DNA from 2 places in the Parageobacillus galactosidasius genome. Region 2 is predicted to be linked to the other one. Evidence: a T-box and tRNA genes for the amino acid it is inferred to sense, from the RefSeq annotation. Region 2 holds a T-box; the other holds one or more tRNA genes.
What was found. A T-box is a leader RNA that pairs with one kind of tRNA and senses whether it is charged. The one in region 2 lies ahead of pheS (phenylalanine--tRNA ligase subunit alpha), so its partner is inferred to be a tRNA-Phe.
Positions count from the first base shown of each region.

Region 1: it encodes a tRNA-Phe, which carries the amino acid that the T-box ahead of pheS (phenylalanine--tRNA ligase subunit alpha) is inferred to sense. The anticodon was not compared.

Region 1 covers NZ_NDYL01000001.1:544,656-556,525, reverse strand. The annotation lists gene queG (tRNA epoxyqueuosine(34) reductase QueG) at 1-259, opposite strand, end outside; gene B9L23_RS03030 (B3/B4 domain-containing protein) at 330-992, shown strand; tRNA gene B9L23_RS03025 (tRNA-Gly) at 1,078-1,151, opposite strand; tRNA gene B9L23_RS03020 (tRNA-Glu) at 1,546-1,617, opposite strand; tRNA gene B9L23_RS03015 (tRNA-Ser) at 1,626-1,718, opposite strand; tRNA gene B9L23_RS03010 (tRNA-Asn) at 1,722-1,796, opposite strand; tRNA gene B9L23_RS03005 (tRNA-Ile) at 2,069-2,145, opposite strand; tRNA gene B9L23_RS03000 (tRNA-Gly) at 2,150-2,220, opposite strand; tRNA gene B9L23_RS02995 (tRNA-His) at 2,227-2,302, opposite strand; tRNA gene B9L23_RS02990 (tRNA-Thr) at 2,313-2,385, opposite strand; tRNA gene B9L23_RS02985 (tRNA-Phe) at 2,414-2,489, opposite strand; tRNA gene B9L23_RS02980 (tRNA-Asp) at 2,630-2,705, opposite strand; tRNA gene B9L23_RS02975 (tRNA-Met) at 2,711-2,787, opposite strand; tRNA gene B9L23_RS02970 (tRNA-Ser) at 2,819-2,911, opposite strand; tRNA gene B9L23_RS02965 (tRNA-Ile) at 2,928-3,004, opposite strand; tRNA gene B9L23_RS02960 (tRNA-Met) at 3,012-3,085, opposite strand; tRNA gene B9L23_RS02955 (tRNA-Ala) at 3,103-3,178, opposite strand; partial or broken gene B9L23_RS19825 (RNA-guided endonuclease TnpB family protein) at 3,672-3,824, shown strand; gene asnB (asparagine synthase (glutamine-hydrolyzing)) at 6,234-8,132, shown strand; partial or broken gene B9L23_RS21625 (transposase) at 8,659-8,754, opposite strand; partial or broken gene B9L23_RS02940 (transposase) at 8,745-9,170, shown strand; partial or broken gene B9L23_RS20865 (GNAT family N-acetyltransferase) at 9,236-9,457, shown strand; gene B9L23_RS02930 (TetR/AcrR family transcriptional regulator) at 9,619-10,173, shown strand; gene B9L23_RS02925 (DMT family transporter) at 10,227-10,493, shown strand; gene B9L23_RS02920 (DMT family transporter) at 10,519-10,863, shown strand; tRNA gene B9L23_RS02915 (tRNA-Pro) at 11,212-11,285, opposite strand; tRNA gene B9L23_RS02910 (tRNA-Arg) at 11,313-11,386, opposite strand; tRNA gene B9L23_RS02905 (tRNA-Leu) at 11,390-11,475, opposite strand; tRNA gene B9L23_RS02900 (tRNA-Gly) at 11,484-11,558, opposite strand; tRNA gene B9L23_RS02895 (tRNA-Leu) at 11,571-11,652, opposite strand; tRNA gene B9L23_RS02890 (tRNA-Lys) at 11,658-11,730, opposite strand.
Region 2 covers NZ_NDYL01000002.1:1,248,508-1,260,377, reverse strand. The annotation lists gene rplT (50S ribosomal protein L20) at 1-161, shown strand, start outside; gene B9L23_RS15930 (DUF1294 domain-containing protein) at 227-478, shown strand; gene B9L23_RS15925 (dUTP diphosphatase) at 491-976, shown strand; gene B9L23_RS15920 (M42 family metallopeptidase) at 1,043-2,128, shown strand; partial or broken gene B9L23_RS20165 (RNA-guided endonuclease TnpB family protein) at 2,355-2,507, opposite strand; gene sspI (small acid-soluble spore protein SspI) at 2,848-3,063, opposite strand; gene msrA (peptide-methionine (S)-S-oxide reductase MsrA) at 3,244-3,771, shown strand; gene B9L23_RS15905 (TrmH family RNA methyltransferase) at 3,775-4,539, shown strand; T-box leader at 4,659-4,895, shown strand; gene pheS (phenylalanine--tRNA ligase subunit alpha) at 5,038-6,072, shown strand; gene pheT (phenylalanine--tRNA ligase subunit beta) at 6,089-8,503, shown strand; gene B9L23_RS15885 (hypothetical protein) at 8,738-9,520, shown strand; gene B9L23_RS15880 (GntR family transcriptional regulator) at 9,526-9,903, shown strand; gene B9L23_RS15875 (ABC transporter ATP-binding protein) at 9,890-10,588, shown strand; gene B9L23_RS15870 (ABC transporter ATP-binding protein) at 10,591-11,505, shown strand; gene B9L23_RS15865 (hypothetical protein) at 11,498-11,870, shown strand, end outside.

The sequences.
Region 1 (11,870 bases), on a different contig from region 2:
CACGCGGAGCATTTTTCATTTTGGACGGATATGCTAAGGCAATCGCAATAATAGACTTTGCTTCTGGCAAAAGCAGGGAAGGATTGGTTCTCTTTTCAATATCCGGCTCTTCGAATCCTGATTGATATCCTAACTCTTGTTGGCGACGAAGCCGCTCTTTTAACTCGACAAACGGATCAGCACTAGCAAATCCAATTTTATCAATACCAATCGTTTTGCTATATTCAATAATCTCTTGTTTTAGAGCCGCCACATCCATCGTTATCCCTCCTTTCGCTAAAATTCGGAATCTATGTTACAATAAAGAAAAAATTTCGAGGTGAAAGCAGATGGACGTAGTTGTCGCGGAAACAATAAAACAAATGATACCTCAATTTAAAGTAGGGATTATACTTTATAATCATATCGTTGTTGATGATTCTCCGCAAATGTTAAAAGGAAGACTCCAATTATTTCAAGAATCCATTTACTTTGATTTGCAGGAAACAGCGATTGCAGATATTCCTGAACTGGCGGAATGGCGCAGGGCATTTAAAACGATCGGAACAGACCCGAGCAGATATCGTCCTTCGTCGGAAAGCTTATATCGACGTATTCAAAAGAAAAACTTTATCCCAACTATCCACTCCGCAGCCGACGTGAACAATTTCTTTTCACTTTATTATAAAATTCCAATTGGCATTTATGATTTAGATAAATTGGAAGGACCGATTACCATTGATATTGGAACAGACCAAGACGAGTATATCGCTATCAACGGGCGCACTGTCAACTTTTCTCATAAGCTCGTATCAAAGGATGTTCACGGGCCATTTGGCAGTCCGATTGTTGATTCCCAACGAACAGCTGTTACAAAAGAAACGAAAAACGCCGTTCAAATTGTTTATTTACTGCCATCTATGAAACAAGAACAATGTGAAAAACTGTTGCAGTCCATGCAAAAGATGTTCTTGCAAATTCATGGAGGTGATGCTGTCTTTCAACTTGTGTAAAAAATTACATAAAAAATAAAAAACGCAATGCCTCGTTCTTTGAAGAAACGAAACACTGCGTTGTCCCCATAACCATTATTTGCGATGGAGCGGGTGATGGGAATCGAACCCACGACATCAGCTTGGAAGGCTGAGGTTTTACCACTAAACTACACCCGCATATTATTTTTTATTCTTTAAATCTGTATACAACGCGCAGTTGTCATGCCTCTTCCTCTGCTAGCAAACTCAAAGATGATGGATGCATCGAGGCAACCCGCAATCAACTCTTCTTTTCGTTGTCCCTTCCTCTTCTAGCCGATTCAAGGTGTTTAATGCGTCGGGACAACTCGAAGCAAATTCGATGATGTATTGCTCGTGGCTGAGGTTTTACCACTAAACTACACCCGCGTATACATTCTCCGAATACAAAACCGCATTTATCATGAACAACATTAAGTTAACGGTATTGATTATAACAGAGGATGTATTAGATTGCAACTATAAAACGAAAAAATTCGACAAATTTCGTTTTATGGAAAGAACAAAAGCACCAGCGTAACTGGTGCTTTTATGACCCGTACGGGATTCGAACCCGTGTTACCGCCGTGAAAGGGCGGTGTCTTAACCACTTGACCAACGGGCCACATTGAATGGCGGAGAAGGCGGGATTTGAACCCGCGCGCCGCAAAATTGCGACCTAACGGTTTAGCAAACCGTCCCCTTCAGCCACTTGGGTACTTCTCCGTATGGCTCCGCAAGTAGGATTCGAACCTACGACCTACCGGTTAACAGCCGGTTGCTCTACCGCTGAGCTATTGCGGAATAAAGAGAATGGCATTAATCATATACGAAATTATCTTTATCCCTTCCTCTTCTAGCTAATTCACAGAAGCAAGATGCGTCGGGACAAAAGATACAAACCTTCTAGTTTTCATTTGGTTTTCGTTGCCTCTTCCTCTGCTAGCAAACTCAAAGATGATGGATGCATCGAGGCAACTCGCAGTGAACTCATCGATGTAGTGCTTGTCGCTGAGCTATTGCGGAATAAAGCAAGTCTAATATTAGTTTAACTCACTATCAGATAATATGCAATATGGTGGGCCTAAGTGGACTTGAACCACCGACCTCACGCTTATCAGGCGTGCGCTCTAACCAGCTGAGCTATAGGCCCAAGAAGCGGGTGATGGGAATCGAACCCACGACATCAGCTTGGAAGGCTGAGGTTTTACCACTAAACTACACCCGCATAACATGGGGCGACTAGTGGGAATCGAACCCACGCATGCCAGAGCCACAATCTGGTGCGTTAACCACTTCGCCATAGTCGCCACAATCTGATGCCGGCTGCAGGACTTGAACCCGCAACCTACTGATTACAAGTCAGTTGCTCTACCAATTGAGCTAAGCCGGCACATCAGACAGAAAAACTTAAGAGTGAGTGGTGGCTCGGGACGGAATCGAACCGCCGACACAAGGATTTTCAGTCCTTTGCTCTACCGACTGAGCTACCGAGCCATTTTATTATCTTAATATTCTGTGTTGTCTTGTCCTTTCCTCTTCTAGCTTATTCAGCAATGTTAGATGCGTCAGGACAACTCGCAGCATATTCATGGAAGTATCATTCATCGTTACCGATCCATATACTTAGTTCATTGTGGCGGTCCCGACGGGACTCGAACCCGCGATCTCCTGCGTGACAGGCAGGCATGTTAACCACTACACTACGGGACCAATATTGGTTGCGGGGGCAGGATTTGAACCTGCGACCTTCGGGTTATGAGCCCGACGAGCTACCGGACTGCTCCACCCCGCGGCGATATACTATAGTAACGAGTAACGATGTATGGCGGAGGAGGAGGGATTCGAACCCCCGCGCGCCTTGCGGCGCCTCTCGGTTTTCAAGACCGACCCCTTCAGCCAGACTTGGGTACTCCTCCATCATATTAAAGAACATGGTGGACCTTGTAGGATTCGAACCTACGACCGGACGGTTATGAGCCGTCTGCTCTAACCAGCTGAGCTAAAGGTCCATTTCAATGGCGGCGGAGGGGATCGAACCCCCGACCTCACGGGTATGAACCGTACGCTCTAGCCAGCTGAGCTACGCCGCCAAATTCTTTATTATTACTGGTGGAGCCTATCGGGATCGAACCGATGACCTCCTGCGTGCAAAGCAGGCGCTCTCCCAGCTGAGCTAAGGCCCCATATTTTCTAAATCGGGAAGACAGGATTCGAACCTGCGACCCCATGGTCCCAAGTTACGAAAACATGCCAAGAAAGGTCGAAGGAAAGGGGAAGAAACGGCATCAGATATCTTAACGAAATTAGAGATATGGTAGAATTAGATATGGATATAAATACCAAATACCCCTCTTCTGGAGGGGTATTTGGTATGCCCAATAATGGATGTGATCCCCATCACTCACTGCGGGGATGAACACGAGTATCGTCTTAAAAATTTTATACCGCTAAACTTGACGGGTATGGAAACTATTCCCCTTTTTTCCTTTTTCGTATTTATTTTAAGTTAATGAGGACGAGCTTTTTCGTTTGTGTTTTCCTGTTCATTCACGAGAACATCCGCCGGAAGCCCACTGCTTTAGCTGTGGGAGGAAGGCGGGGTTTATATTTTCAGTATATATTGAATTTTTCGTTCAATATAAGTACACTGGATTTAGAAAGGTAGGTGAATCAAGAATGCTCTGCACTCTCAAGATTAAATTAATGCCAACTCTTGAACAGTTTCATGCGCTGCTGGAAACAATGAAACGGTTTAACCAAGCATGCAACTATATTAGCGAGATTGCTTTTCGCTCCAGAACCTTTTCCAAAACGAAAATCCAGCGGCTTTGACGCCCTATTCAGACTCGCTTTCGCTGCGGCTCCGTCTCTTCGACTTAACCTCGCACGTCATCGTAACTCGCCGGTTCATTCTACAAAAGGCACGCCATCACCCATGAACGGGCTCTGACTACTTGTAGGCACACGGTTTCAGGTTCTCTTTCACTCCCCTTCCGGGGTGCTTTTCACCTTTCCCTCACGGTACTGGTTCACTATCGGTCACTAGGGAGTATTTAGCCTTGGGAACGTACTTAACGCCCTATTCAGACTCGCTTTCGCTGCGGCTCCGTCTCTTCGACTTAACCTCGCACGTCATCGTAACTCGCCGGTTCATTCTACAAAAGGCACGCCATCACCCATGAACGGGCTCTGACTACTTGTTCTCCGGATCAACGCTTGCTTACAGCTCCCCGAAGCGTTTCGGCGTTTGCCCCGTCCTTCATCGGCTCCTAGTGCCAAGGCATCCACCGTGCGCCCTTTCTAACTTAACCATGCGAAAACAGCTTCATGCTTGCCGCCTTCGCTTCTCGGCTTCTTCCTTTGTCTAGCTTCGGCGCCTAGCCCCTCACGGTCGCTTCGGTCCTGCCATGGCGGCAATAGCCTCCTCGCAGGCCCTCCAGCGCCTATCGGGGCTAACCGCGGCGCCTCCGCTTTTCTTCTCGGTTATCTAGTTTTCAAGGAACCAACTTATTTCCTGCATCCGCTCATAGGCGCAGGCGCAAGGCGACTACTTGAGTATGCTTCCTTGCAACCTTGTGTCGAGGAATCCTGCTTCCTCGAATTCACTAGCAGACGCAGACACAAAACACTTGAAGGAGTAAAATGCTCCCTCAAAACTGAACAAGGCTACTGCCTTGAATCAACTTCTCTGCTGCCTTGCGCCGAGGAATCCAGCTTCCTTGAATCCGCTGGTAGACGCAGGCGCAAAACGGATTGATTGAAGAAAACATAAACATGTTCCCTCAAAACTGAACAAACCCGAAGCGTCCTTCGCCTTTCTGCTGTCTAGCTCCAGCGCCTAGCTCTCTTGTGCCAAATAACCTTCCCCCTCGAAGTGCAAGCACTTCTGCGGGTGAAGAACATTTGGCTTCGAGAGCTGATCGCGGCGCTTCCGCTTTTCGTACTGTCTAGCTTCGGCTCCTAGCCCCTCGGGCCGCTTCGGTCTCGCTGCGGCGGCAACAGCCTCCTCGCGAGCTCTCCGGATCAACGCTTGCTTACAGCTCCCCGAAGCGTTTCGGCGTTTGCCCCGTCCTTCATCGGCTCCTAGTGCCAAGGCATCCACCGTGCGCCCTTTCTAACTTAACCATGCGAAAACAGCTTCATGCTTGCCGCCTTCGCTTCTCGGCTTCTTCCTATGTCTAGCTTCGGCGCCTAGCCCCTCACGGTCGCTTCGGTCCTGCCGTGGCGGCAATAGCCTCCTCGCAGGCCCTCCAGCGCCTATCGGGGCTAATCGCGGCGCCTCCGCTTTTCTTCTCGGTTATCTAGTTTTCAAGGAACCAACTCATTTCCTGCATCTGCTCATAGACGCAGGCGCAAGGCGACTACTTGAGTATGCTTCCTTGCAGCCTTGTGTCGAGGAATCCTGCTTCCTCGAATTTACTAGCAGACGCAGACACAAAGCACTTGAAGGAGTAGAATGCTCCCTCAAAACTGAACAAGGCTACTGCCTTGAATCAACTTCTCTGCTGCCTTGCGCCGAGGAATCCAGCTTCCTTGAATCCGCTGGTAGACGCAGGCGCAAAACGGATTGATTGAAGAGAACATAAACATGTTCCCTCAAAACTGAACAAACCCGAAGCGCCCACTTCCGACTAGCCCATAAGGGCAGCCGCTTCCGCTTTTCGTACTGTCTAGCTCCAGCGCCTAGCTCTCTTGTGCCAAATAACCTTCCCCCTCGAAGTGCAAGCACTTCAGCGGGTGAAGAACATTTGGCTTCGAGAGCTGATCGCGGCGCTTCCGCTTTTCGTACTGTCTAGCTTCGGCTCCTAGCCCCTCGGGCCGCTTCGGTCTCGCTGCGGCGGCAACAGCCTCCTCGCGAGCCCTCCAGCGCCTGTCGGGGCTAACCAGTCGCCTTCGCTTTTCGTATCATCCTTAGAAAGGAGGTGATCCAGCCGCACCTTCCGGTACGGCTACCTTGTTACGACTTCACCCCAATCACTTGCCCCACCTTCGGCGGCTGGCTCCCTTACGGGTTACCTCACCGACTTCGGGTGTTTTTATGACGCTGCAAAGCAAGATATTCCCATTGATGTGATCAAAAAACAGCTCCGTATCGCGTAAGGGGTACCCTGTTTGTCTCTCTAACCATGGAAATTATTGTAATGAAAAATGCTCATCTACAGTATTATATTTTGCTAACCCAAGTCTTGATACAATCTATAAAATTTAAATTTGATAAAGTGGGGGAATAGCAATATCATGTGCGGTTTTATTGGTTGTATTCATGATCATCCAAGAATCGTCGATGAAAAATGGAAAGAAACGTTTCAAGAAATGAATGATATCATTACTCATCGCGGTCCTGACGATGGTGGTTATTTTTTTGATGAATACGTGAATTTTGGATTTCGACGCTTGAGTATTATTGATCTTGAGACAGGGCACCAGCCATTGTCCTATGAAAATGAACGATATTGGATCATATTTAATGGGGAAATCTACAACTATGTGGAATTGAGAGAAGAATTGCTTGCAAAGGGATATAAATTTACTACTCATTCCGATACAGAAGTCATTATTGCTCTTTATAGTGCTGAAAAAGAAAAAGCTGTAGAAAAGCTTCGAGGTATGTTTGCTTTCGTCATCTGGGACAAACAAGAGAGAACGATTTTTGCGGCACGTGACCCGTTTGGCATAAAACCATTTTTCTACATGGAACAGGGCGACCGTACGTTTTTTGCTTCCGAGAAGAAAAGTATTTTGCTCGCTCTTAAAAATGATTTATTAGACTATGATTCACTGCAGCATTATTTAACATTCCAATATGTACCTGAACCGATGACGATGTCTGTTGGCATTCGAAAGTTGGAGCCGGGTCACTATATGAAGAAAAAAATCGGTGAAAAATTAACCATTCATCGCTATTGGAAAGCCAAATTCCAACCTATCATCCAATCAGAAGATGAACTTGTCAAAGAAATTCGCGACGCGCTGTTCGATTCCGTGCAAGTGCATATGCGCAGCGATGTGCCGGTAGGTTCGTTTTTATCAGGAGGAATTGATTCATCCTTCATTGCAGCAATTGCTAAACAATTCAATCCTAATATCAAGACATTTTCTGTCGGCTTTGAGCGGGAAGGCTTCAGTGAAATTGATGTGGCAAAAGAAACAGCGGAAAAGCTGGGCGTTGAGAATATTAGCTATGTCATTTCACCAGAGGAATATATGGCGGAATTACCGAAAATTATGTGGCATATGGATGATCCACTTGCCGATCCTGCGGCAGTACCGCTTTATTTTGTTGCCCGGGAAGCAAGAAAGCATGTAACGGTCGTTCTTTCCGGTGAGGGAGCTGACGAGTTATTTGGCGGTTACAACATTTATCGTGAGCCACAGTCATTGGAACTTTTTGAGCGAATGCCAAGTACGGTTAAATCAGCTTTGAGAGTGATTGCAGGGCTACTCCCGGAAGGAATAAAAGGAAAAAGCTTTATTGAGCGCGGTACAACACCAATGGAAGAACGATATATCGGCAATGCGAAAATGTATAGCGAGACAGAAAAACAAGAACTGCTAAAAGGATATAAGAGGGGATTAGAATATACATATATTACAGCTCCTTTTTATAGAGAAACAACTCATTATCCTCCTGTAAACCGGATGCAATATATTGATATTCATACATGGCTGCGAGGCGATATTTTATTAAAAGCCGACAAAATGACGATGGCCCATTCATTAGAGTTGAGGGTTCCATTTTTAGATAAAAAGGTATTTGAAGTAGCCGCCAAAATTGCTTCGGAAATGAAAACGACAAACAAAACGACGAAATATATTCTACGAAAAGCAGCAAAAGGAATTGTTCCAGATCATGTTTTAAATCGCAAAAAATTAGGATTTCCGGTGCCAATTCGTCATTGGTTAAAAAATGAAATGCATGATTGGGCGAAAAACATTATAAAAGAAAGCGCAACCGATCATTTATTTAATAAAGATGTATTGTATCGTTTACTAGACGAACATTGCAAAAATAAAGCAGACCATAGCCGAAAAATCTGGACCGTCCTTGCTTTTATGATTTGGCATCAAGTATACATGGAAAAGAAATACGATTTTACAAATATATATAGAAAAGACAAGCTGTCGCTATTAATCTAATTTGACTGATTTTCGTTGCCTGTCTTCTATTTGCACCCAAGCTTCTAAAAATTCAGCTTTGGGTGCTTTTCTATTTGATGGATATGAGTTTACATTAAATGATGTGTTTAATTATTTTCTAGACCATCCAAAGCGGAAAGTAGAAAAGGTAGATGGTTTTGAAGTATTGATTATTTCAGGAGGAATTAAACCAGAAAGACTCGATTTAAACTTGATAGAAACAACGAATCCAGTTTATGATAAGTCGATAACGAAATATTTAACTGAGAGTTCAAAGAGCGCCTTTATTTTTCCTTTTGGAGGTAATACGTTAGTCCCCGATGAGATAGCGTATTATTAACAAAAAATTCGGGGAGAGAATGGTTTGACAGTATTACAGGAGTTAACCAAGATATATGCAGAGTATAAAAAACAAAATAAAAAATGATTTTTTATTACATAAAACATTATTACATGTTTAATATACATAAATTGGTGTATTAATAATTAATTGGTTCATCACCAAAAGATGTACTTGATTTTTACGTTAAAATGTGATAGAGGTCTCTAGACGGACACGCAAAGTAAAACGCTGGATATTTCGATACCCATATCCTCGCCTTTTGATCAATTTTATTTTGCTACGAGGGAGCGCTGAAAGGTCTCGATGATGCCGTTGTGTTGTTGGCTTGGAAAGCCGATCAGCCGATGACACCTGAACATCTTCACTGCGTCTTGAGCACCGACCGGGAGCTAAGCGATGAAGACATCTTGCGCCACTATGCCCAACGCTGGTCGATCGAATGCTTTTTTCGACAAGCGAAAGACCAGCTGAAGCTCGATGGGTACCGTGTTCGTCAGGTTCGGGCGGTGAAACGCTACTGGATCTTGGTGCAGCTTGCTTACGTATACAGCCTATTCGAGTCGAACAGCGATTTTTCTGATGGGCTCGATCTCTTGCGCAAGAGAAAAGGACATAGCCTCGTGGAGTTCATTTACTGTGCAGCGAAACAAAATATTCCCATTGATACCGTGAAAAAACAGCTCCATGTGGCATAAGGGGTACCCTGTTTGTTTCTTTTTACATGGTAATTATTGTTATGAAAATTGCTCATCTACAGTATCTCTTTGAAAATCTAACCATCGAGAGAGTGGGTCTGACGACTTGGTCTGGAAATCCACGAATGATCAGATGTGCGGAAAAATTGGGAATGCGATTAGAAGGTAGAATGAGAAAATGCCGCTACTATAATGGTGAATACTATGATTCCATCCGAATGGGTATTCTTCGTGAGGAATGGAATGAGTTTAATTTTGCACATTATTTCCGAATACGCCTGAAATAATTTGAAAAAGGGATTCTGAAATAATGTGCTAATTTACAGTCAGGCTTCATGCCTGATCCTTGCTTGGCTTTTCTTCGTTTTGAAAAAAAACCGTCTTGAAAAAAAAACGTCCAGACGGTATAATAAAACCGTCCAGACGGTTATTTTAAGGAGTGAGGCATGTGGAATCAAAAGCTACAATAAAGCGTCAGCATATCTTAAAATCTGCAAAAGAATTCATTCTCAAAAATGGTTTTAATGAATTAACTTTGGATTCTGTGGCAACACAGGCGGGAATCAGTAAAGGCGGTTTATTATATCACTTCCCAAATAAAGAAGCATTATTGATAGGACTAGCACAATATATTTTCGAAGAATTCATTACGCTAATTGAGGATCAGGCTAAGAAAGACCCATTAGAAAAAGGTAAATGGTGCCGTGCTTTAATTGAGGTAACAAAAAAGGATCTGGAACATAACGCCGAGTTATATGTGGGAATAATTGCTGCTTCTATGTTAAGTCCAGATTTATTAAAAAGTATGTCCCAAATTTATCAGTTTATGCAAAACAAAGTGGATCAGGATGGTATAAACCCTGTAACAGCAACTATTATTCGGTTAGCAATAGATGGTCTTTATTACTCAGAATTTTTTAATATAGCTCCCTTGGATGACAAATTACGTGAAAAAGTATTCCAGCAATTAATAAATATGACAAAAAAGGAGGATTCATTTTGAATGCATATGTAATTTTGGCAGTAGCCATCATAAGTGAAGTGTTTGGGAGCTCGATGCTAAAAGTATCAAACGGATTTAAAAAGTTGTTCCCTTCCATCGGAGTAGTAATTGGATATGGTGCAGCTTTTTACCTCCTATCTTTATCTCTTAAAGCAATACCGCTGGGTACGGCTTATGCTATATGGTCAGGTGTAGGTACGGCTTTAACCGCATTAGTTGGTGTTATCGTTTATAAAGAAAGTATTAATCTTAAAAAATGTTTAGGTTTAGTTCTAATCATTTGTGGAGTTATTGTTTTGAAACTCAGTAGTTCTCATTAACTCTTTGAGAGTCGGAGGTAATCGTATGAAAGGTTATATAGCTTTAGGAATGGCCATTTTCAGCGAAATATTTGGTACGACAATGCTTAAATTGTCGGAAGGATTTACAAATTTATTCCCATCCATTGGAGTGATTGTTGGTTTCGGATTATCATTTTATTGCTTATCATTATGTCTTAAGACAGTTCCGTTAAGCTTAGCTTACGCTATTTGGTCAGGGATGGGCACAGCTTTAACAGCGTTAATTGGTGTACTGTTATGGAGAGATCCATTTAGTATCATTACATTAGTTGGCTTAGTATTAATAATTGGAGGGGTAGTCTTATTAAATACTTCTAAAAGTCCAGAAAATGTGAGGAAACCATCCTGATTATGTTTAAAATCAACTTGTAGACGCATCGGAAAGTCAGGAAGATTATGGAACAGCAGGCTCCCAATCAGTTATCTCCATGAAGTTAAGAATTTCTTGTAAATCCTAACTGTAAATTATCATCTGTAGATGAGCAAATTCACTAACATAAATTTACATCCATACAAAACAAAAAAGGAGACATGAACCCGATTCCTTGATTAGAATAGATGTGTCACCAAACCATTCTCAAGGAGGTTCATGTCTCATGAATAGACTACCACATCACCAAGGAATCGACAAGTTTTTCGCAATGTGCGTGCAAAGCAGGCGCTCTCCCAGCTGAGCTAAGGCCCCATATTTTCTAAATCGGGAAGACAGGATTCGAACCTGCGACCCCATGGTCCCAAACCATGTGCTCTACCAAGCTGAGCTACTTCCCGCTTCCTACATATTCATTAAAAGATTAACGCGCTCGAGAGGATTCGAACCCCTAACCTTCTGATCCGTAGTCAGATGCTCTATCCAATTGAGCTACGAGCGCATATGCCGAGGGCCGGACTCGAACCGGCACGGTAGTTACCTACCCCAGGATTTTAAGTCCTGTGCGTCTGCCAATTCCGCCACCCCGGCGGCATTAATGGAGCGGAAGACGGGGTTCGAACCCGCGACCCCCACCTTGGCAAGGTGGTGTTCTACCACTGAACTACTTCCGCACGCTTATAAGATGCGGGTGGAGGGACTTGAACCCCCACGCCGTAAGGCGCCAGATCCTAAGTCTGGTGCGTCTGCCAATTCCGCCACACCCGCAAAAGTGAGCCATGGAGGATTCGAACCTCCGACCCTCTGATTAAAAGTCAGATGCTCTACCTACTGAGCTAATGGCTCGTGTGGTAAATAAAGACACTCGTTGTTTCTCGTTGCCTCTTCCTCTACTAGTGAATTCAAAGAAGCAGGATTCGTCGAGGCAACTCGTAGCGGATTCATAGGAGCTTAGGCTTGTTGCTCCCCTACTGAGCTAATGGCTC
Region 2 (11,870 bases):
ACGCAGCAGCACGCATGCACGGTCTTTCGTACAGCCGTTTTATGCACGGTTTGAAATTAGCGGGTGTAGAAGTAAACCGCAAAATGTTAGCAGACTTGGCGGTAAACGACCAAGCTGCGTTTGCACAACTTGCAGAACTTGCAAAAAGCAAACTTCAATAATGAATGAAGCAATGGCCATTCTCGCTTATGGGGATGGCCATTTTTTATAGAAAGGAAAAATCAACATGGTACAATATATTGTGTTCATCAATCTCATCGGTTTTTTCACGATGGCAGCTGACAAATATAAAGCGAAGCATCGAAAATGGCGCATTGCCGAAAGTACGATCTGGTTCATTTCTATCATTGGCGGCGCGATCGGCACAACCGTTGGCATGCATTTGTTCCGCCACAAAACGAAACATCGTTCCTTTCGTTACGGATTGCCGCTTATTGCTGCCATCGAAGCAATGACATGTATTATTTTTTACTTATAGGAGGAGAAAAATATGGATTTATCGTCACTTTACTCGCTGCAGCGGCAGTTGGATGAGCGCATTGAAGCGCAACACGGATTACAGGAGGAAGATTTGTTTGATAAAAAAATACTTGCTTTACTTGTCGAAATTGGCGAACTTGCGAATGAAACACGCTGTTTCAAATTTTGGAGTGTGAAGCCGCCGTCTCCGCGAGAAAAGGTGCTCGAAGAATACGTCGATGGCCTTCATTTTATTTTATCGCTCGGCTTGGAGTGTGATTTTCTATATTCCGAGATTCCGCCGCAATTGGCTACTTTGCCACTTGTCGAGCAATTTCTCGTTGTTTTTCGAGCGGCGGATGAGTTTAGAAAAACGAAATCACGGCAAAGCTATAACCGACTGTTTACCGAGTATTTGCTGCTTGGCGGCCAGCTAGGCTTTTCTATGGAAGAAATCGAACAAGCCTATAAACAAAAAAATCAAGTTAATCATGAGCGGCAAAATCAGAATTATTAACCAATTTTGTACATTCCTGTTGTTTCGTGTATAATAATGAGGATGAAAAAAGAAAGGGGTTTCATAATGGCAAAGCTAGATGAAACATTAACGATGCTCAAAGAATTGACGGACGCGAAAGCCGTTCCAGGAAACGAACGGGAAGCGCGCGAAGTGATGAAAAAGTACATAGCTCCTTATGCCGATGAAGTAACGACAGACGGTCTTGGCAGCTTGATTGCGAAAAAGAAAGGCGATAGCGACAGCCCGAAAATTATGGTCGCTGGGCATTTAGACGAAGTTGGTTTCATGGTGACGCAAATCGATGAGAAAGGATTTATCCGCTTTCAAACGTTGGGCGGCTGGTGGGGACAAGTGATGCTGGCTCAACGCGTGACGATTTTAACGAAAAAAGGCGAAATTACAGGTGTGATTGGCTCGAAGCCGCCGCATATTTTGCCTCCGGAAGCGCGAAAAAAACCGGTTGAAATCAAAGATATGTTCATCGACATCGGAGCGACAAGCCGTGAAGAAGCAATGGAATGGGGCGTTCGCCCGGGTGATTCGATCGTTCCGTATTTTGAATTTACCGTGTTGAATAATGAAAAAATGCTGCTTGCGAAAGCATGGGACAACCGCATCGGCTGTGCGGTTGCGATCGACGTGTTAAAACAACTGAAAGATACGGGTCATCCAAACATCGTGTACGGTGTTGGAACGGTGCAAGAAGAAGTCGGTTTGCGCGGAGCGAGAACAGCGGCGCATTCCATTCAGCCGGATATCGCTTTTGCTGTGGACGTCGGCATTGCCGGCGATACGCCAGGGGTTTCAGAAAAAGAAGCGATGGGCAAGCTTGGTGCAGGACCGCACATCGTCTTATACGATGCAACAATGGTATCGCATCGCGGTTTGCGCGAATTTGTCATCGATGTTGCCGAAGAACTCGACATTCCGTATCATTTTGATGCAATGCCAGGAGGCGGCACCGACGCCGGCGCAATCCATTTGACGGCAAGCGGAGTTCCATCGCTGACGATTACGATTCCAACGCGCTACATCCATTCTCATGCTGCGATTTTGCACCGCGATGACTATGAAAATACCGTGAAGCTGCTTGTCGAAGTCATCAAGCGTTTAGACGCGGAAAAAGTTAAACAAATTACATTCGAATGATCAGCGAAGAGAAGCCGGCAAATCAATGTCGGCTTTTCTTTTTAGCGAAGGGATTACAGAAGTCAACTACCCAACGGCTAAAGCCGTGGGCTTGCAACTAGCCTAATTGGCTGCCGCGTTCGGCTGGTTGACAGCAGCCCTGCGGATGTTTTCCGCAGCCACGTTGTCGGCAGGGGCAGCGTACCCACAAGCTCGACAACAAAACTGATCCCTTGACGGTCTGTCAAAGCCGCTGGATTTTCGTTTTGGAAAAGGTTCTGGAGCGAAAAGCAATCTCGCTAATATAGTTGCATGCTTGGTTAAACCGTTTCATTGTTTCCAGCAGCGCATGAAACTGTTCAAGAGTTGGCATTAATTTAATCTTGAGAGTGCAGAGCATTCTTGATTCACCTACCTTTCTAAATCCAGTGTACTTATATTGAACGAAAAATTCAATATATACTGAAAATATAAACCCCGCCTTCCTCCCACAGCTAAAGCAGTGGGCTTCCGGCAGATGTTCTCGTGAAAGATAGAGATGCGGGAATGAAAAAACATATATTAGCATAACAAACTTAGGGGGGAAGAGAAATTGGTTTCTGTGAATGTATGGAATGCGGATACATATGATGAAAAGTTATCGTTTGTGTCTGAGTTAGGGATGGCGTATGGATTGCGGATTATAAACGGATTCGAATGATAGCGGTGAAGGAGGAAAGGGAAGCGAAAAAACTTCCCTTTTATGCATGTTGTTTGACTGCTTGTTCCAGTGTTGTAAGCATTTCCTCTTTTTGTTGCTCGCTCGAATGTTTCCAAATCTCTTCAAAGAGGACGCCGAGCCCCGGCAAATATTTTTCCTCTCCACGCTGAATCGCATCAACAATCGTATCTTCCAATTGCTCCTTCGTGTTATTGGCGATATTTTGTATAACTGCATGGCGCAAGTTTAAATCCATTCCATTCACCCCTCTATATATAGTACAAGCTTATTTTTAACGGGAATTTTTCTGAATATGTATGAGAAATGCAAAAATGAAAACAAATTGTTTGTTGATTTGATTTGTTTTGTTTGGTGTTTGATCGCTGTAATTTTTGCTATAATGAAAAATACGATTTTACATGGAGGAGAGAGAAACATGGAAAAAGCAACATTTGCCGGAGGCTGTTTTTGGTGCATGGTCACTCCATTTGAAGAACTCGATGGAATATACGGCATTGTTTCCGGCTATACGGGCGGACATGTCGAAAACCCGACATATGAACAAGTGAAAACGGGAACGACAGGGCATTACGAAGCGGTGCAGATTACATTTGATCCAAACGTTTTTCCATACGAACGATTGCTTGAACTGTATTGGTGCCAAATTGATCCGACCGATGACGGCGGACAGTTTCATGACCGCGGCCCGCAATATCGGACAGCGATCTTTTACCATAATGAAGAGCAGCGGCAAAAAGCGGAAGCATCAAAACGGGCGCTTGAGGAAAGCGGGAAGTTTTCCAAGCCGATCGTCACGAAGATTTTGCCGGCAACAAAGTTTTATCCGGCCGAGGAATATCACCAAAACTACCATAAGAAAAACCCAAAGCATTATAAAGAAGACCGCGCCGCATCAGGACGCGATGAGTTTATTGCCAAGCATTGGGGCGTAAAGGGGAAGTGAACGTTGAAACGAATCCAGTCCACCAAAAATCCGCAAGTGAAAGAATGGAAAAAACTGCTCACGAAAAAAGGCCGGGAAAAAATGGGGTTATTTCTAATTGAAGGTTTTCATTTAGTCGAAGAAGCGCTAAAGAGCCATGCGCCTCTTGTTGAACTGATTGTTGACGAAAAAAAGGAGATTCCGCCAAGCTGGAATGCGGGCCACCTTCCTGTAACGATCGTGACGGAAGAAGTGATGAAAGCGATCAGTGATACGGAAACGCCGCAAGGAATCGCGGCCGTATGCGAACAGTTTTCCTATGGCGATATAGACTGGACGCAGGCGAATGTGCTTCTGATTGACGCCGTACAAGACCCGGGCAACATCGGCACAATGATCCGCACCGCCGATGCGGCTGGAATCGATGCCGTTATTCTTGGCGAAGGATGCGCTGACTTGTATAATCCGAAAGTCATCCGCGCTACCCAAGGTTCGCTTTTTCATCTGCCGATTATTCGCGGAAATCTCCGTGAATGGATCGAGCGTCTGTGCGAAAAAAATGTCGCGATTTACGGAACAGCGCTGGAAAATGGGGAAGATTATCGTCATATCAAACCGGCGCGTCCGTTTGCCTTGCTTGTCGGCAATGAAGGAAGCGGGGTTCATAAGAAATTGCTGCAAATGACGACGAAAAATTTATACATTCCGATTTATGGACAGGCCGAGTCGTTAAATGTTGCCGTCGCTGCCGGGATTTTGCTTTATCATTTACAAGACGCAAAAGCATAGGCTGTTTTCATATAGATTGTGTGTGTTGCGCGATGTTCGCTGTTTGCTTATAATATAATACAGCATTATTTATCGGAACATACGGGATATAAAGATAATATAAAAATAGGGAAATATAGAAAACAACGATGAAAGAGAAGAGTAGCTTGCCACTCGCCATCCAGGGAGAAAACGCCGTAGACTGGGAGCGTTTTTATGGTAGAAGCAAGTGAATTCACCTCTGGAGTTGACACCGGGACCATTCCGCGCTTGCGGAATGTAAAGGTGTTCCGGCCTATGCCGTTATCACAATGAAGCGAACAGCGCCTTTTTGCGCTGTTAACAAGGGTGGTACCGCGAGTGCACTCGTCCCTTATGGCAAGGGGCGAGTTTTTTTATAGAACATACTAGTGTGGATTTCACGTAAAGATATTCGAAAAGTGTTGCTTCATGAGCATCAAGCATGGGCAGTAGAAGAAGCATTTCGTTTATTTGATTGAAGAAAAGGAGGAATTTTCCATGAAAGAACGGTTGCAGCAGCTTCAACAGGAAGCGCTTGAAAAAATTGAACAAGCCAGTGACTTGAAAGCACTCAATGAGGTGCGTGTCGCTTATCTTGGCAAGAAAGGCCCGATTACCGAAGTGCTCCGCGGCATGGGGGCATTATCGCCAGAAGAGCGTCCGGTAATAGGCGCGCTTGCCAACGAAGTGCGCCAGGCGATTCAAAGCGCGTTAGAAGCAAAGCAAGCAAAGCTCGAACAAGAGGAAGTCGAGAAAAAATTAGCAGCGGAAGCGATTGATGTCACGCTTCCAGGCCGTCCGGTCAGAAGAGGAAATCATCATCCGCTCACGCGCGTCATTGAAGAAATCGAAGACTTATTCATCGGCATGGGCTATACGATTGCCGAAGGACCAGAAGTCGAGAAAGACTACTACAATTTTGAAGCGTTGAACTTGCCAAAAGGCCACCCGGCGCGCGATATGCAAGATTCATTTTACATCACGGAAGAAATTTTGCTTCGTACCCATACGTCACCGGTGCAGGCGCGCACGATGGAAAAACATCAAGGGCGCGGTCCGGTGAAAATCATTTGCCCGGGAAAAGTGTACCGCCGCGACAACGATGATGCGACTCACTCGCATCAATTTACGCAAATCGAAGGGCTTGTTGTCGATGAAAACATTCGCATGAGCGACCTGAAAGGAACGCTGCGCGAGTTTGCCCGCAAAATGTTTGGCAAAGACCGCGAAATCCGCTTCCGTCCAAGCTTTTTCCCATTCACCGAGCCGTCAGTCGAAGTCGATGTATCTTGTTTCCATTGCGGCGGACATGGCTGCAGCGTATGTAAAGGGACAGGATGGATTGAAATTTTAGGCGCCGGCATGGTCCATCCAAACGTATTAGAAATGGCCGGATTTGATTCGAAAAAATATACTGGTTTCGCGTTCGGCATGGGACCAGAGCGCATCGCGATGCTCAAATACGGCATTGATGACATCCGCCATTTCTATCAAAATGACATTCGTTTCTTACAACAATTCCATCGTGTGTAAAAGGGAGGTTTGACCGATGTTTGTTTCTTATAAATGGCTGCAAGAATATGTAGACCTTACGGGAATAACAGCAAAAGAACTAGCCGACCTCATCACCAAAAGCGGCATTGAAGTCGAAAGTGTGGAAGTATTGAATAAAGGGGCAAAAGGCGTTGTCGTTGGACATGTGCTTGAGCGCGAACAACATCCAAACGCCGATAAATTGAGCAAATGTCTCGTTGATATCGGAGAAGGCGAGCCGGTGCAAATTATTTGCGGTGCCCCAAATGTCGCCAAAGGGCAAAAAGTAGCGGTTGCGAAAGTCGGTGCAGTTTTGCCAGGCAATTTGAAAATTAAACGGGCAAAACTGCGCGGAGAAGAATCAAACGGCATGATTTGTTCCTTGCAAGAGCTCGGTGTTGAATCAAAATTAGTTCCGAAAGAGTACGCTGATGGCATTTTCGTCTTTCCAAGCGACGCACCGGTTGGCGCCGATGCATTGGAATTATTAAATTTAGACGATGAAGTGTTAGAACTTGGACTTACGCCAAACCGCGCCGATTGCTTAAGCATGATTGGCGTCGCATATGAAGTGGCGGCGATTTTAGGGAGAGACGTGAAACTTCCAACCATTGAGCTTCAAGAAAATAACGAAAATGTCCATGATTATATTTCTGTGCGCGTCGATGCGCCCCAAGACAATCCATTATATGCAGGACGCATTGTGAAAAACGTGAAAATCGGCCCATCGCCGCTTTGGATGCAAACGCGCCTGATGGCGGCAGGAATCCGTCCGCATAACAACGTGGTCGATATTACGAACTACATTTTGCTGGAGTACGGCCAGCCGCTTCATGCGTTTGACTATGACCGTCTCGGTTCGAAGGAGATTGTTGTCCGCCGCGCGAAAGCAGGTGAAACAATTGTCACATTGGATGATACGAAGCGTACGTTAACGGAAGACCACCTTGTGATTACAAACGGTACGGAGCCAGTGGCGTTGGCTGGCGTCATGGGCGGTGCGAATTCCGAAGTACGAGATGACACTACAACGGTGTTTATCGAATCGGCTTATTTCACGAGCCCTGTCATTCGCAAAGCATCGAAAGATCACGGCTTGCGCAGTGAAGCAAGCACGCGCTTTGAAAAAGGCATTGACCCGGCACGGACAAAAGAAGCACTCGACCGCGCCGCCGCGTTAATGGCAGAGTACGCTGGCGGTGAAGTGGTTGGCGGCGTTGTTGAAGTCAATACGTTAAAAGAGAAAGAAGTGACGGTCACCATTACGTTGGACCGCATTAACCGCGTGCTCGGCACGATGATTACGAAAGACGAAGTCGCAACGATTTTAACGAACTTGCAATTTGCGTTTACCGAAGATAACGGAACATTTACGATTACCGTTCCATCACGCCGTCGGGATATTTCGATTGAAGAAGATATTATTGAAGAAGTAGCGAGATTGTACGGCTATGACCGTCTGCCGGCAACCTTGCCAGTCGCGGAAGCAAAACCGGGCAAATTGACCCCTTATCAAGCAAAACGCCGGCAAGTGCGCCGTTACTTAGAAGACGTTGGCCTGTTCCAAGCGATTACGTACTCTCTGACAAGCGAGGAAAAAGCGATGATGTTCGCGTTAGAAACGGCGGAACCGATCCGCTTGGCGCTGCCGATGAGCGAAGAGCGCAGCGTCCTTCGTCAAAGCTTGCTGCCTCATCTGTTGGAAGTAGCGAGCTACAACCGCGCGCGCCAAGTCGAAAACGTCGCTGTCTATGAAACAGGTGCGGTATATCTCGCCAATGGCGAGAATGAACTGCCAAGTGAAAAAGAACGTCTCGCTGGAGTCTTAACAGGCGTATGGCATGCCCACTTATGGCAGAGCGAGAAAAAAGCGGTTGATTTCTATGTAGCCAAGGGCATTTTAGACGGATTGTTCGAATTGCTAGGCTTAACGAACCGCATTGAATATAAACAAGCGAAACGCGAGCATATGCATCCGGGACGCACCGCTCATATTTTGCTAGATGGCAAGACGATTGGGTTTGTCGGTCAGCTCCATCCGGTCGTGCAAAAAGAATATGATTTAAAAGAAACATATGTCTTTGAACTTGCCTTGACCGACTTATTAAACGCGGAAGTCGAGGATATTCGCTACTCGCCGATTCCGCGCTTCCCGTCGATCACCCGCGATATCGCCCTTGTCGTCGATGAAAACGTTGTCGCCGGCGAGCTGCAAAAAGCGATTATCGAAGCGGGCGGCGAGCTATTAAAAGAAGTATCCATTTTCGACGTCTACCAGGGTGACCGCCTCCCAGACGGCAAAAAATCGATCGCCTTCTCGCTCCGTTATTATGATCCGGAACGCACATTAACAGACGAAGAAGTAACCGCCGTTCATGAAAAAGTGATCCAAGCAGTGGAACAGCAATTCGGCGCGACATTGCGCGGATAAATAGAATCCCTCGTCTTATGCGGAAACATAAGGCGGGGGATTTTTTGCAAAGAGAGGAGTTTCATGTAGCAGCGAAGGTAGCGTTTCTGTTTTATACTTGAACAAACGGGTATGGTATTACGAATGAAGAGGCGAAAATGTGTCTTGTTGCCGTAAAAAATTGGTTGACGTTTTATTTTGAACTAGTGTACTATCTAACTAGAACACTAATTCACTGTTATTGGAGGGATAAGAATGAATCCGTGGATTGGCTTATTAAAAAAAGAATGGCGCATCTCGAAACTGTGGATATGGACTACGGTTGGAATCGTGATCGCCGTTAATATAGTGGCATATTTATTCGCTCTAAAATACGATGAGCCGATAGCGATGTTTGTTCCATCATTGATTGTCACATGCTTGCATGCTTTTTATATGTTGATATTTATGGCTCTCAGCTTGCAAACAGAAACGAAGCGGCTTCATTTATGGCTTCACACCCCGCAGCCGGTATTTCGATTGGTAAGCGCCAAACTGCTGATCGCGTTTGGCAGCCTGCTTGTTTCCCTGTTTGTTTCAGTGCTATTTACCTACATTGCATCGCTTGGAATAAAAGAGAGGTATTTCCATGAGGAAATGTGGAATCATGAGCTTTTTATCCAAAGCGGTGTGCTGGCGGTTCTGTCTATTGTGCTGCTATCTGTCCATATGGCGGTCTTGTGTTTGTTTTATTGGGTGATTTACCTCATCTGTAAACAAATGATTCCAAAACTCTCGGGGCTGATCGTTGCGCTTATTTATTTTCTGTTAGGCTGGCTATTTTCGCAGTTTATGAAAACAAACATATTCGAATGGTTAACGGGATGGGAAAAAATAGCAGTGCCGGGGATTACGTTCGAGCACAATGCGACTGAGGGCTGGATAATGATCCAAAAGATTGAAACTATATCAATAGGAGCAGGCGTTTTTTACGGTATTATGGCTGTTCTCGTATTTTGCGCTTCTATTTGGTTAATTGACAGAAAAGTTGAGGTGTAAGCATCGTGGTAGAAGAGTTTGATACAACGAAACCTATTTATATACAAATAATGGAAAAAATAAATAAAAAGATTGTACGAAATGAATGGAAGGCGGGAGATAAGCTGCCGTCTGTCCGCGAGATGGCAGTGGAAACAGGAGTGAATCCGAATACGATACAGCGCACATATAGTGAACTGGAGAGGATGGGGATTGTGGAAACGCGGCGCGGTCAAGGAACGTTTGTCACGGAAAATGTGGAAGTCATCGAACGGTTGCGTGAACAGCTAAAGCGGGATATTGTGGCTGATTTTATACGGAACATGACAGAGCTGGGATTTACGCTGGACGATATGATTACCTCATTGAAAAACTACAGGGGGGAGAGCAATGATTCAATTTGAGCATGTGACAAAAAAGTTTGGCAGCGTTACGGCGCTCGATGATGTTTCTCTAAGCTTGGAGAAAGGAAAAATCATCGGCGTCCTTGGCGCCAATGGCAGCGGCAAATCGACTTTTTTGAAATTGATTGCCGGACTCGTTTTTCCTACGAAAGGAAAAGTGCTGGTAGATGGGATGGAAGCAACGAGAAAAATCAGCAGCAAAGTCGCGTATTTATCGGAATTGGACGTCTATTATGACAGCTTTACGGTTCAGGATATGCTGGAGTTTTACGCTTCGCAATTTAGTGATTTCCGCACAGAAAAAGCGTATGACATTTTAGAGTTTATGGAAATCCAGCCTGACAAAAAGCTAAGACAGCTGTCCAAAGGTGGACGCGGCCGCGCGAAAATCGCTTTTACGTTAGCGCGGGAAGCGCCGATTTTATTGATGGATGAACCGCTGTCCGGCCTTGATCCGATGGTGCGCGAATCCATTGTCAAAGGACTGATTTCATTTGTCGATCTAGAACGGCAGACGATGGTGATGACGATGCATGAAATCGATGAAGTCGAACCATTGCTGGATGAGGCGATTTTCCTCCGCGATGGAAAAGTGGCGGAGCGCGTCCGCGTCGATGAATTAAGAGAAACAAGCCGCGATAGTGTAGTAAACCGGCTGAAAAAAATTTATAAGGGAGAGGAATAACCATGAATCCGCTTTTGCAATTGAAAAATGTCAGAAAAGATATTGGCAAGAAAACAATTATCCATGATTTGTCGCTCGAGGTATTTCCAGGGGAAGTGTTTGGATTTCTTGGGCCGAACGGAGCCGGAAAAACAACAACGATTCGCATGATTGTCGGACTGATGGGAATTACCAGCGGCGAAGTGCTGATCAATGGAATCAGTATTCAAAAAGACTTTGAAAAAGCGATTCAGCATGTCGGCGCTATTGTCGAAAATCCGGAGATGTATAAATTTTTAACCGGATACCAAAATCTGCTACATTATGCGCGCATGACAAAAGGGGTCACCAAAGAGCGCATCAATGAAGTTGTCAAGCTAGTCGGCTTGGAAAAACGAATTCATGACAAAGTAAAAACGTACTCGCTTGGAATGAGACAGCGATTAGGATTAGCGCAGGCATTGCTTCACCGGCCATCTTTGCTTATTTTGGATGAACCGACAAACGGGCTCGATCCCGCCGGCATCCGCGAAATCCGCGACTACTTGCGCAAGCTGGCGAAAGAAGAAGGGCTGGGGATCATCGTTTCAAGCCATCTTCTATCGGAAATGGAAATGATGTGCGACCGCTTTGCGATTATTCAACATGGAAGATTAGTAGGAATTGAATCGGTTCAAGAACTGTCCAAACAAGCTCAAAAAGTGCTGCTTACCGTAGAGCCGGTGGAACAAGCGCTAACCGTGATCAAAAACATCTATCCTCATATGAACATCACACCGGCAAAGCAAGGAATTGAAGTTTCCATCGATTATAAGGAAATACCAAGCTTGAATGCCGCCTTAGTGTCAGAAAATATCAAAGTATATGGCATTCAAGTTCTTACGAAATCGTTGGAAGAAAGATTTTTAGAAATGACGGGAGGGAATGAAATTGTCTAGCATTCTTTCATTAATTCAAAACGAAAATATGAAAATTTACCGCCGTATTGGCACATGGTTCATGATCGGGCTTCTTGCCTTGTCGGCATTAGCGGGAGCGCTGATTACAAAAGCAACATATAAAGAACCGGCAAACTGGAAGGCAGAAGTTGTTTCGGAGATAAAGGAAATGGAAGCCCAGCTTTCTGAGGAAAAGGTGCCAAAAATGTATAAAAATCATCTCGAACAGCAGTTGAAAATCAATGAGTATCGTCTAGAGCATAATATAAAACCTGTGGCGTCCAATACGTTCTGGGGATATTTGGTGAATTCTGCAGACATTATTGCGCTGATCACACTGTTTACATCCTTCATTATATTTTTTG